Regions from separate parts of the Agrococcus citreus genome, predicted to be linked through region 2. Evidence: predicted binding sites of a transcription regulator. Region 2 holds the regulator's gene; each other region holds the start of a gene.
What was found. Region 2 encodes LexA, which represses DNA repair genes until DNA is damaged. Its sites were predicted from a motif close to TCGAACANNTGTTCGA; they were not measured.
Positions count from the first base shown of each region.

Region 1: the regulator LexA is predicted to act here: its motif matches at 2,718-2,733, upstream of ABD106_RS06395 (DNA polymerase Y family protein).
Region 3: the regulator LexA is predicted to act here: its motif matches at 2,541-2,556, upstream of ABD106_RS05260 (HNH endonuclease signature motif containing protein).

Region 1 covers NZ_BAAAKK010000003.1:222,156-226,288, forward strand. The annotation lists gene ABD106_RS06390 (error-prone DNA polymerase) at 1-977, opposite strand, end outside; gene ABD106_RS06395 (DNA polymerase Y family protein) at 1,149-2,708, opposite strand; gene ABD106_RS06400 (hypothetical protein) at 2,823-4,133, opposite strand, start outside.
Region 2 covers NZ_BAAAKK010000006.1:21,598-25,730, reverse strand. The annotation lists gene dapF (diaminopimelate epimerase) at 1-276, shown strand, start outside; gene ABD106_RS13250 (class I SAM-dependent methyltransferase) at 260-778, opposite strand; gene hflX (GTPase HflX) at 893-2,404, shown strand; gene lexA (transcriptional repressor LexA) at 2,411-3,034, opposite strand; gene ABD106_RS13235 (hypothetical protein) at 3,284-3,646, shown strand; gene ABD106_RS13230 (histidinol-phosphate transaminase) at 3,692-4,133, shown strand, end outside.
Region 3 covers NZ_BAAAKK010000002.1:88,035-92,167, forward strand. The annotation lists partial or broken gene ABD106_RS05235 (GNAT family N-acetyltransferase) at 1-363, opposite strand, end outside; gene ABD106_RS05240 (ZIP family metal transporter) at 463-1,170, shown strand; gene ABD106_RS05245 (biopolymer transporter Tol) at 1,198-1,509, opposite strand; gene ABD106_RS05250 (Hsp20/alpha crystallin family protein) at 1,516-1,938, opposite strand; gene ABD106_RS05255 (SRPBCC family protein) at 2,061-2,513, shown strand; gene ABD106_RS05260 (HNH endonuclease signature motif containing protein) at 2,619-4,079, shown strand.

The DNA.
Region 1 (4,133 bases), on a different contig from region 2:
GCCGTGTCGACCGCGCCGGGGAAGGCGCGGAAGCGGCGGGCCATCACGGCGCCCGAGCGCAGCGACGGCACGCCGCCGGCCGGCAGCCAGGCGTCGAGCTCGTCGATGGAGCGGCGCGCGCGCACGGCGGCGACGGCGTCACCGAGCCGCTGCCGCGACGGGCTCGCGATGTGCGCGTTCGTGGTCGCGATCACCGGCAGGTCGCGGCGCTCGGCGAGGTCGGCGAGCACCCGGTTGCGCTCGAAGTCGCGCGGGTCGCCGATGTCGCTCAGCTCGACCGCGACGCGGTCGCGACCGAAGAGCGACGTGAGCCGGTCGAGCTCGAGACCCGCCGCATCCGCCCCTTGCGCCGCCGAGCCGTGCCGCTCGAGCGCCTGCCGCACGCCGCCCTTGCGGCAGCCCGAGAGCACGAGCCACTCGCCGCCGGCCGTCTCGGCGAGCCTCTCGAGCTCGAAGACCGGCCTGCCCTTCTCGCCCGGCACGCCGTGCGCGTCGGTCGTGAGGTAGCCGTCGGTGAGCGCGGTCGCGAGCGCCGTGTAGCCGGCCGGTCCGGTCGCGAGCGCCACGAGGTGGCTGCCGTCGGGATCGGGGATGCCGTTCTGGGGCGCCTCGAGGCCGAGCGTGAACTCGGTGCCGAACACCGTCGGCAGCCCGGCCTCGGCGGCCGCCTCGGCGAACCGCACCGCCCCGTAGAGCCCGTCGTGGTCGACGAGCGCGAGCGCCTCGAGCCCGAGCGCGCGGGCCTCGTTGACGAGCTCCGCAGGGCTCGAGGCACCGTCGAGGAACGAGTAGTGCGAGTGCGCGTGCAGCTCGGCGTAGGGCGTCGTCGCTTCCGGCGCAGGCACGCCGATGCGCGGGCGGCGAGCCTCGTCGAGCTCTGCCGGGTGGCGGCGGCCGCTGCTGCTGCCGGCGTCGCGGTCCGAGAGGATGCCCTCGAGCTCGCGCCACGGCATCGCCGGGTTGTTCCATCCCGCCATCGTTAGGCCACCTGCTCCATCGCTGGTCGAGCCGCTCCGCGCGCGCAGCGCGCTGAGCGAGTCCCCATCGCTGGTCGAGCCGCTCCGCGCGCGCAGCGCGCTGAGCGAGTCCCCATCGCTGGTCGAGCCGCTCCGCGCGCGCAGCGCGCTGAGCGAGTCGAGACCACCTCGCTACGCATAGCGGCCCTCCGCGAGCCAGAGGCCGTCGGCGTGCAGCAGCACCCATGCCTCGCCCTCGCCGTCGAGGATCTGCACCCGGTGCACGACGTCGCCGAGATCGCGGCGGCGGATGGGCCACGGACCGGCCCACGCGACCACCCGGCGGCGGGCGGATGCGGGCGGCGAGAACGACGCGGGCGACCCCTCGCGCACGTCGAGCGCCGCTGCCTCGACCGGTGCGCCCGCCTCGTCGAGCAGCCGCACCGGCAGCGGCGGCCGGAACACCACCGAGGGTCGGGGCGGCGGCAGCGCGCCGGGCCACGGACCGGCGGCCGGCGCGGGCGCCGCGTCGCCCCACGGCGTCAGCACGCCCCGCTCGGCGAGCAGCCGGCCACCGCCTGGCGCGGCCGTCAGCACCGCCTCGCGGCCGAGCATCCCCTGCAGCCGCTCGAGCGCGTGCTTCGTGCGGTCGTCGATGTCGCCGCCGCCCCACAGCCCCGGCATGTGCTCGGTGTCGGCGTCGCGGCGCGCGGGCGCCGCGAGCACCTCGACGAGCGGCGAGCCGAGCTCGCTCTCGGTCAGCTGCCAGCGCATCCGGTCGACGATGTCGCCCGCGCGCAGGAAGCCCGGCTGGCGCCAGAGCCGCTCGCTCACGTGCCCCTCCTCGCCGCGCAGCACGATGCGGATCTCGCTGCACACGAGCCGCTGCTCGGCCAGCTGGCGCACGAAGCGCTCGACCGGCTCCCGCACCGCGAGCGCGAGCTCCTGCACGCCCTCGATGCCCGGCTCGAACGCGAGCCGCAGCACGCGCTCCTCGCCGAGCCCGTCGGCGTCGACGCGTCGGTCGTCCTCGCCGCGGGCACGCGCGAGCGCGATGAGCCCCGTCTCGCCGAAGCGGTCGCGGATGCTGTCGTCGGGCAGCCGGGTGAAGCCGCCGAGCGTGTGCACCCCGAGCCGGTGCAGCATCCCCGGCAGCTCGTCGTCGCCGAGCACGCCCACGGGGAGCCGCTCCAGGAACTCGCGGCTGCGGCCGGGCGGCACGATCGTCTCGCCCGGGGCCGCCGCCGCGAGCTCGGCCGAGAACCGGTCGTCGGCGACGCCCACGCTCGGCGCCAGCCCCATCGGCGCGAGCGCCCCGCGCACGGCCTCGATCGCCCGCGACTCCGACCCGTAGAACCGGCTCGCGCCCCGCATCCGGAACGCGAGCGCGCCGTCGCCGATGGGCTGCGCCGCCGGCACGACCGCGAGCACCGCGCGCACGACCCGCTCGAAGGCGAGCGCCTCCCCCACCGGGTCGGCGGGCGCGAGCGCGAGCAGCGGCGATGCGGCCTGGGCGTCGCGGATGCGCATGCCCACCCGCACGCCGTCGGCGCGGGCGTCGTCGTCGCACGCGACGATCCGCATCGCGTGCACGACCGCACCGGGTGCGCCGTGCTCGCCGCCGCCGGGCAGCGCCCCTGTCTGCCGCGCGACGACGATCGGCCAGTCAGGCACCCGCAGCACCCCGATGCGGCTCGCGCGCAGGCGCACTGCCTGCGGCGCTGCCGCGCTGGTCGTCGTCTCGTTGGCCACACCCCATGATCGAACATACGTTCGAGCGACGTCAAGCGGATGCGGCGCGTCGCGCTGGCATGCCGCGGTGCGGGACGCGCATGGCACGTCCCGCACCGCTGGGCATCGCGGGGGCTACCGCATCGAGCGGACTCGGCGAGCGCCGACGAGCAGCAGCAGGCCGAGCGCGAGCATGAGCAGGCCGATCGGCAGGATGCCCGGCTGGTCGAGCCCGGTGCGCGGCAGCTGGCCGGCGGCGGCCGTCGCCACGTCGGTCGATGCGGCCGATCGCGGCAGGTCCACTCGGCTGTCGCCGCCGTCCACGGTCGTCTCATCGCCCGGCAGCACCGGGTCCTTGCTGTCTCCGTCGTCGCCCGGCATGCCGGGATCCGTCGGGTCACCGGGGATCGTCGGGTCGCCCGGGATCGTCGGGTCCGTCGGGTCGGTCGGGTCGGTTGGGTCCGTCGGGTCGGCCGGGTCGGTCGGGTCCGTCGGGTCCGTCGGGTCGGTTGGGTCGGTCGGGTCGGTCGGCACCGTCGGCTCACTGGGAGCCGTCGGCGTCGTCACCGTCGAGCCCTCGCTCGTCGCGTCGCCGATCACGCCGATCGCGTTGCCGCCGACCGTGATGGGAGCGAGGATGTCGAGGTCGAGGATCGAGCCCGAGAGCAGCCCGCCGTCACCCGACGTGCCGGGTGCATCCGTCGAGCCGCCGGTCTCCGACGTCACCGTGGAGCCCGTGCTCGTCGCGTCACCGAGCACCGCGACGGCGTTGCCGCCGATCGTGATCGGCGCGAGCACATCCGCGATGAGCTGGTCGCCCGACAGCAGCCCGTCGTCACCGCTCGTCACGGCGCCGTCCGAACCACCCGTCGTCGCCGACGAGTCGACCGTCGAGCCCTCCGACGTCGCGTCGCCCAGCACGCCGACGGCGTTGCCGCCGATCGTGATCGGCGCGAGCACATCCGCGATGAGCTGGTCGCCCGACAGCAGGCCGTCGTCACCGCTCGTCGCGGCGCCGTCCGAACCACCGGTCGTCGCCGACGAGTCGACTGTCGAGTCCTCCGACGTCGCGTCGCCGAGCACCGCGACGGCGTTGCCGCCGACCGTGACCGGCACCGTGACGTCCACGACGCCGAGCAGGCCCGAGAGCAGCCCGTCGTCGCCGGAGGTCGTCGCGCCGGCGGCCGACGACGCAGCGGTCGTCGTCGTCGCGGTCGAGCCGTCGCTCGATGCGTCGCCGAGGATGCCGATCGCGTTGCCCGCCACCGTCACGGGCACGTCGAGCGCCAGGAGGGCCGCGTTGCCCGACAGCGCGCCCCCGATGCCCGATGTGCTGATGTCGACCGACGGCACCGCGGGAGCGGTCGTCGCCGACGATCCGGTGGACTCGGCGTCGCCGAGGATCCCGAGGGCGTTGCCGCCCAGGGTGATGGGTGCCGAGAGCGA
Region 2 (4,133 bases):
GTCGAGTTCGTCGTGCCCGGCGTGATCGCCGACGGCGTCGGCTCCATCCGGATGCGCGTGCACGAGCGCGGCGTGGGGGAGACGCTCTCGTGCGGCACGGGCGCCGTCGCCGCGGCGATGGCCACCCGCCACTGGTCGGGCGACGCCGCCGACCGCTGGATCATCGACGTGCCCGGCGGCAGGCTCGAGGTCGAGCTCGACGAGCGCGGGCACGCGTGGCTCACCGGCCCCGCCGAGATCGTGTTCCGCGGAGAGACGCTCAGTCCGGTGCCGTGACGGCGATGATGCGGTACGTCTTCTTGGAGTCGGCGCGCTCGACGTCGAAGCCCTCGAAGCGCTCCGCGAGCCACGTCAGCAGCGAGTCGGCGCCGAGGTGCTTCTGCACGACGAGCCACGCGGTCGCCCCGGGGGCGAGCCGCGGCAGCCAGGTCTCGAGCAGTGCGTGGAGCTGCGGCTTGCCGATCCGGATGGGCGGGTTCGACCAGATCGCGTCGAAGCGCACGTCCTCGGGCACGAGCTCCGGCGAGGCGGCGACGATGTTCGATATGCTGAGCAGCTCGGCATTCCGCTCCACGAGCGAGAGCGCTCGGGCGTTGACGTCGACCGCCCAGACCCGGGCGGCGGGGGAGCGGAGCGCGAGCGTCGCGGCGATCGGCCCCCAGCCGCAGCCGAGGTCGAGCAGCTCGCCATCGGCGGGCGGCGCCGGCACGGCGTCGAGCAGGACGGCGGTGCCGACATCGAGTCGGTCCCCGGAGAAGACACCGGTCGCCGTCAGCATGGTCCGCTCCTCGCCGGCGATCGGCACCCGGATGGACCGGGTGGACTCGAGAGCCACAGGATCGGGAGAGAAGTAATGGTCCGGCACGGACACGACAGTAGCGAAGGACGCAGCATGGCAGCACCGCACGAGACCGAAGCCACAGGTCCCGGACGCGCGACGGAGCGCATCCTGGCCTGGGGCGAGCGCGCGCAGGCGCTCCAGGACGACGACCTCGAGACTGGCCCCGGCGCCGGGCTCGACGACGGCTTCGACGGCGAGCAGCTCGAGCGCCAGGACCGCGCGGCGCTGCGACGGGTCGACGGGCTCCGCACCGAGCTCGAGGACGTCACCGAGGTCGAGTACCGGCAGCTGCGCCTCGAGAACGTCGTGCTCGTCGGGGTCTACTCCGGTGGCGCCCGCGGCGCCGAGGACGCCGAGAACTCGCTGCGCGAGCTCGCGGCGCTCGCCGAGACCGCTGGCGCCCTCGTGCTCGACGGCATGCTGCAGCGCCGTCCGAACCCCGACCCCGCGACCTACGTCGGGCGAGGCAAGGCCGAGGAGCTCGCCGAGATCGTCAAGGAGCTCGGCGCCGACACCGTGATCGCCGACAGCGAGCTCTCGCCGAGCCAGCGTCGCGCGCTCGAGGACAAGGTGAAGGTCAAGGTCATCGACCGGACCGCGGTCATCCTCGACATCTTCAGCCAGCACGCGAAGAGCCGGGAGGGCAAGGCGCAGGTCGAGCTCGCGCAGCTCGAGTACCTGCTGCCGCGCCTGCGCGGCTGGGGCGAGTCGATGTCGCGCCAAGCGGGTGGCCAGGTCGGCGGCCAGGGCGCGGGCATGGGCTCGCGCGGCCCCGGTGAGACGAAGATCGAGCTCGACCGCCGGCGCATCCACACGCGCATGGCGCGGCTGCGCAAGCAGATCAAGGGCTTCGCGCCCGCGCGCCAGGCGAAGCGCGCGAACCGCGATCGCTTCGAGGTGCCGGGCGTCGCGATCGTCGGCTACACGAACGCCGGCAAGTCGAGCCTGCTCAACCGCATCACGGGCGCCGGCGTGCTGGTCGAGAACGCGCTCTTCGCGACCCTCGACGCCACCGTGCGGCGCACGGGCACGCCCGACGGCCGAGAGTTCACGATCGCCGACACGGTCGGGTTCGTGCGCAACCTGCCGCACCAGCTCGTGGAGGCGTTCCGATCGACGTTCGAGGAGGTCACCGAGTCCGACGTCATCGTGCACGTCGTCGACGCGAGCCACCCCGACCCGGCCGCGCAGATCGCCACGGTCCGCGACGTGCTGGGCGAGACCGGCGCACGATCGATCCCCGAGATCGTCGTGTTCAACAAGGCCGACCTGATCGGCGACGACGAGCGGCTCGTGCTGCGGGGCCTGCAGCCCGACGCCATCTTCGCCTCCGCGAGGACGGGCGACGGGATCGACGCGATCCTCGCCGCGATCGCCGAGCTGCTGCCGCGGCCGGACGTGGCGGTGTCGCTGCTCGTGCCGTTCGACCGGGGAGACATCATCGCGATGCTGCACGACCGCTTCGAGGTGCTGCACGAGGCCTACGAGGAGGCGGGCACGCGCGTCGAGGCGAAGGTCACGCCGGCGGCGCTCGCGCAGCTCGACGAGTTCCGGGCGGTCTAGCTCCTCCTAGACCGCGCGCAGCACCGCGACGACGCGACCGAGCACGTCGGACTCGTCGCCGAGGATCGGCTCGAACGCCGAGTTCCGCGGCAGCAGCCACGTGTGGCCGTCGCGCTGCTTGAAGACCTTGACGGTCGCCTCGCCGTCGAGCATCGCCGCGACGATGTCGCCGTTGTCGGCCGTGCGCTGCTGCCGCACGACGACCCAGTCGCCGTCGCAGATGGCGGCATCGATCATGGAGTCGCCGACCACCTTGAGCATGAAGAGGTCGCCGGTGCCGACGAGCTGCTTCGGGAGCGGGAAGACGTCCTCGACCTGCTCCTCGGCGGTGATCGGGATCCCGGCCGCGATCCGTCCCACGAGCGGGACGAACGACGCCTGCTGGATGCTGCCGACGGTCTCGTCGGTCTCGTCGTCGACGAGCACCTCGATCGTGCGCGGCCGCGACGGGTCCCGACGGATGTAGCCCTGCAGCTCGAGCTGCCCGAGCTGGTGCGTGACGCTCGAGAGCGAGGAGAGCCCGACGGCGTCGCCGATCTCGCGGTAGCTCGGCGGGTAGCCGCGCTGTCGCACCGCGCTCTGGATCATCTGCAGGATCGCCTGCTGCTTCTCCGTCAGCTGCCTCGCCATGATGCCTGCTCTCGTTGGCCCGGGACGCCATGTCAGTGGTGCCTGGTGGACTCGTCCTGGTTCGAAAGCGTATCCGACGGAGCGCCCGGATCAGACGGACGTTCGAGCGTGTCGCCGACGCCAGGGGTAGCGAATCCTCAGCATCGGGGCTTGACTCGAACCACCAGTCGAAGATAGGTTCGAAACAGAGATTCGTGGCCGGTGCTCCCGGCCGAGCACCGGCCGCGAGTCCCACGAGAGGAGCAGGCCATGACTGCCATCGCCATCGCAACGACCACCGGCACCCCGACCTTCCGCGTGCGCATGACGCCGCGCGGCCGGCGTGCCCTCGCGCTGCTGGTCGCCGCCCCCGTCCTCGCCGCCGGCACCCTCGCCGGTGCAGGCGTGCTCGGCGACGCCCTCACGGGCGCCGTCGCCTCGTCGTCGGCGCAGTCCGCCGAGTTCGAGCACATCACGGTGCTCCCCGGCCAGTCGCTGTGGCAGATCGCCGCGAACGTCGCCCCCGAGGCAGACCCGCGCGACGTCGTCGCCGAGATCGAGATGCTCAACGGCATCGCCGGCGCGATCCAGCCCGGCGAGCAGCTCGCCATCCCCGCGCACTACTCGCGCTGACGCGCCGGTCGCGGCGGCGGTCGCGGGTCGTCCTAGGCTGGTTCGGTGACGAGCCTCGACGACCTCCCCATCCGCGACGACCTGCGAGGGCTGACGCCGTACGGCGCTCCGCAGCTCGACGTGCCCGTGAGGCTCAACGTCAACGAGAACGCCTATCGCGTGCCCGAGGCCGTGGCGCTCGACATCGTGCAGGAGATCGCGCGGGCGCTGCCCGACGCGAACCGCTACCCGGACCGCGAGTTCGACGTGCTCCGCCGCGCCTTCGCCGACTACCTCGGGCACGGCCTCGAGCCCGAGCAGCTGTGGGCGGGCAACGGCTCGAACGAGGTCCTGCAGCACGTCCTGCAGGCCTTCGGCGGCCCCGGCAGGACGCTGCTGTCGTTCACGCCCACCTACTCGATGTACCCGCTGCTCGCGCAGGGAGTCGGGATGCGGTGGCTGCGCGTGCCGCGCGCGGACGACTTCACCCTCACGCCCGAGGCCGTGC
Region 3 (4,133 bases), on a different contig from region 2:
CGAGATGCCGCGGCCGCGGTGTCCCGGGCGCACGCGGATGCACCAGATCGATCACGCGGGCTGGTCGTCGACGTGCGGGATGCGGGTCGACCGCGCGAACGGCAGCTCCGCGCGCGGCGCGACCGCGGCCCATCCGACGACCTCGTCGCCGTCGTAGGCCAGCACGCCGGGCGCGACCCGCTTGCGGGTGAGCGCCTCCATGAAGGCGCCGCGGTCGGGGCCGCGCAGCTCGGCGTTCATCTTCGAATCGATGCGGTGGCTCAGGCACCAGCAGACGGATGCGTCGGCGCGCTTCGGCCCGATCATCGTCGTGACGTCGTCGAAGCGCGCGTGCGTCGCGGGCCGGATCTCGAAGTCGTCCATCACTCTCCTCGTCGTCGGAGCCACGATGGCACGGCGTGCCCAGCAGACATACCCTGCAGCCATGGTGATCGAGGCATCGGGCTCGGGAGCAGCCTGACCATGCTGGAGGCGCTGCTGTGGGGCGCGATCGCCTCGTCGTCGCTCGTGCTCGGCGCATGGCTCGCGACCCTGCGCCGGTGGTCGGATGCGGTCGTCGGCATGGTGCTGGCGTTCGGTGCCGGGGCGCTGATCGCGGGCGTCTCGTTCGAGCTCGCGGAAGCTGGCGTCACGGAGGGCGGGCCGGTCGCGGTCGGCGTCGGCCTCGCGGCGGGCGCGCTGGCCTACTTCTTCGCCGATCGTGCGGTCGAGCAGCGGTCGGGGCGCGGGGGCGGGGGCGCCTCGGGCGTGCCGCTCGCCGTGGGCGCGCTGCTCGACGGCGTGCCAGAGCAGGCCGTGCTCGGGATCGGGCTCGCCACCGGCGACGGGGTGAGCCTCGCGCTGCTGGTCGCGGTGTTCGTGTCGAACCTGCCGGAATCGGTCGGCTCCTCGGCCGACATGCTGGGCGACGGGCGGTCTCGCCGCTTCGTGCTGCTGCTCTGGATCGGCGTCGCCGCCGTCTGCACGCTCGCGGCGGTGGCGGGCCGAGCGATCGCGGAGGTCGCATCGCCGACGCTCACCGGGGTCGTCGACGGATTCGCGGCGGGCGCGCTGCTCGTGATGCTCGTCGACGCGATGATCTCCGAGGCGCGCGCGAAGGGCGGGCAGGTCGCCGGTCTCGCGACCGTCGTCGGGTTCGCAGCTGCGGCGGCGCTCTCGCTGCTCGCTTGAGGCCGGCAGAGCGGCCGACTCCGGCCGTCAGGGCCGCGGCGGCGCGAGCTCGTCGAGCCGCTCGAGCCGGTCGGCGGCGCGCGCCGCCCGCTCGGGCTCGGTCAGCTCCCACCAGGCCTCGCCCCGCTCGCCGAGCCCCTCCTTCGCGAGCTGCACGCGATCGCGTGCGCGCTGCGTGTCGGCATCGCTCGCCGCGCTCCGGACGGCCGAGCGCGCCCGCCCGAGGTGCGAGCGCAGCCGGGTGGCGGCATCAGCCGGCAGCGAGGGATCCTCCGCTCGCCAGCGGCGTCCGTCGACGACGATCCAGCGGCCGTCGTCGGTGCGGCTCGTCTCCCGCATCCGCCCTCAGCGCCGTTCGACCGGGATGCGCCTGGCCTTCGCGGGCACCGCATCGAGCGCGACGCGCACCGTCAGCATCCCGTCCTCGTAGAAGGCGGTGATCTCGTCGTCCTTCGCGCCGAGCGGGAGCCGGACGGTGCGTGCCAGTGCGCCGTAGCGGAACTCCGAGCGCTGCTTCTCGCGGGGGTCCGGGTGCCGCTCGGCGTGGATCGTCAGCACGCCGTGCTCGACCTTCACGTCGATGTCGCGTGCGGGGTCGAGGCCCGGCAGCTCGGCGTGCACGACGAACGCGTCGTCCTCGACGAGCTCCTCGACGCGGATGCCGGGGAGTGGGCCCTTGCCGTCCCAGCCGCCCATGATCGCGAAGGCGTCGAACCACTCCGTGAACGGTGGGAAGACCGGGTACCTGCGTGAAGCGTCCGCGGTCATGTCGAGCTCCCTCCGTCGTGCCCCATGTCTACTCCGGTTCCCGGGAGGACTCAATGGAGCGCGCGTCGCACCACCGCCGCCGCTGCCATGACAACCTCGGTCGCGGATGCTTGGATGGCGCCATGACCGATCCCGACGTCGTCCGCGTGGTGCAGGCGAGCCGCTTCATCGCGGCTCCCGCCGACGTCATCTTCGAGCACATCGCCGACCCCGCGAAGCAGCCCGCGTGGGACGGCAACGACAACCTCGCCGAGGCCGCCGACGGGCAGCGCGTGCGCGGCACGGGGGAGGTGTTCGCCATGACGCTCACCGGCAACGGCGCGGTGCGCGAGAACCACGTCGTGGAGTTCGAGGAGGGCAGTCGCATCGCGTGGAAGCCCGCCGAGGAGGGCAAGCCGCCCATCGGCCACGTGTGGCGGTGGGACCTGGAGCCCGAGGGCGAGGGGACGCGCGTGACCCACACGTACGACTGGACCGACCTCCAGGATGAGACCCGGCTCGAGCGTGCGAAGCGGACGCAGCCGGCGAACCTGCTCGCCTCGATCGACCGGCTCGCGGGGCTGCTCGAGGGCTGACGAGGTTCTCCACACGCTGCAGAACTTTCGAACAGATGTTCGACAGCGTGGTAGAATCGGATGCGACGGGAGGCCACCGAAGGCGGTGGCCGCGGAGCAGTTCCGATGGGGGTTCCGATGGCGCAGTGGGTGCAGGGCAGGTCGCCGGAGGCGTCCGACCTGCGGGCCGCGCTCGATGAGGTCCAGCACCGCATCGACGCGGTCCTCGCCCGCTTCGAGCTGCTCGGCGACGCTGAGCGGTGGGATGCGCTCGCGGCGATCGGCGAGCTGGTCAAGCGTGCCGACGGGGCGTCGGTGCGCATCGCGGGGCTCGTCGAGCAGGCGTCGCCCGCGCTCGACGCACCGTCGCTCGCGCGATCGTTCGGCTACCGCAGCACGCGCGATGCGCTGCAGCACGAGCTCGGCGTCACCGCGGGTCGCGCGACGTGCATCGTGCGCCTCGCGCTCGCCGCGACGCCGCGGCGAACGCCGACGGGCCTGCCGTTCGAGCCGCGCTTCCCGCATGTCGCGGCGGCGTTCGTCGACGGCGCCATCGCGATCGACCAGGCCCGAGCGATCGTCCAGCCCCTCGACGAGGGGAGGCTGCGGGTCGCCGAGGACGACAGGCTCGCCGCGGAGGCATCGCTCGTGGCAGACGCGGTCGGTGAGATGCCAGCGAGGGAGCGGGGCTACGACGACGCCGTGCCGTCGCCGCCCGAGGTGCTCGCCACGCTCGCGCGAACGTGGCTGCAGGCGCTCGACCCCGATGGGGCCGAGCCGCGGGAGGAGGAGCGCGTCGCGCAGCGCGCGTTCACGCTCGCGCAGTGCCGCGACGGCATCTTCCGCGGCCGCGTCGCCCTACCGCCCGACCAGGGCGCGGCGGTCCACGCGGTGCTGAACGCCTACGGCTCGCCGCGCACGACGAAGGGTGCGCCCGGCGAGGAGCAGCCTGCCGACGGTGATGACCGCACCCCGGAGCAGCGCAACGCCGACGTGCTCGCGGGCATCTTCTCGGCGCACGCGCGCTCGGGCGACGCCCCGCGGCCGGGCAAGGAGGCGCCGACGCTGCTCGTGGCGGTCACGCGCGCCGAGCTCGAGCGGCACGCGGCCGGCGAGCCCGGCTTCTGCGAGATCGTCGAGACCGGCGAGGTCGTGCCCGTGCAGCTCGCGGCTCGCATGACGTGCGATGCGTTCATCCAGCCCGCGCTCGTCGACGACGACGGCCACGTGCTGCGGCTCGGCCGCCGCAAGCGGCTCTTCTCGAGATGGCAGCGGCTCGCGATCATGCTCCGCGACAAGCACTGCCTCGGCTGCGGCGCCCCGGCGTCCTGGAACGACGTCCATCATGTGCGCACGTGGGCCGACGGCGGCGACACCGATGTCGACAACGGCATCCTCGTCTGCTCGCGCTGCCATACCGAGGTCCATTCGGGCCGGCTGCGGGTCGAGCGCGACGGCGGCAGCAGGTGGCGAGTCCGACGAGCGCTGCTGCCACCCGTCCGCCCGCCGCGCGGGATGGCACGGCGAGCGGGGTCGATCGCAGCCCTCGGCGGGGCGGTCGAGCGCATCCTCGCCTCGACCCGGTAGCATGGGAGCGACGTCAGCCCGCTGGTCACCGTCCGAGCCGCATCGCGACTCGCC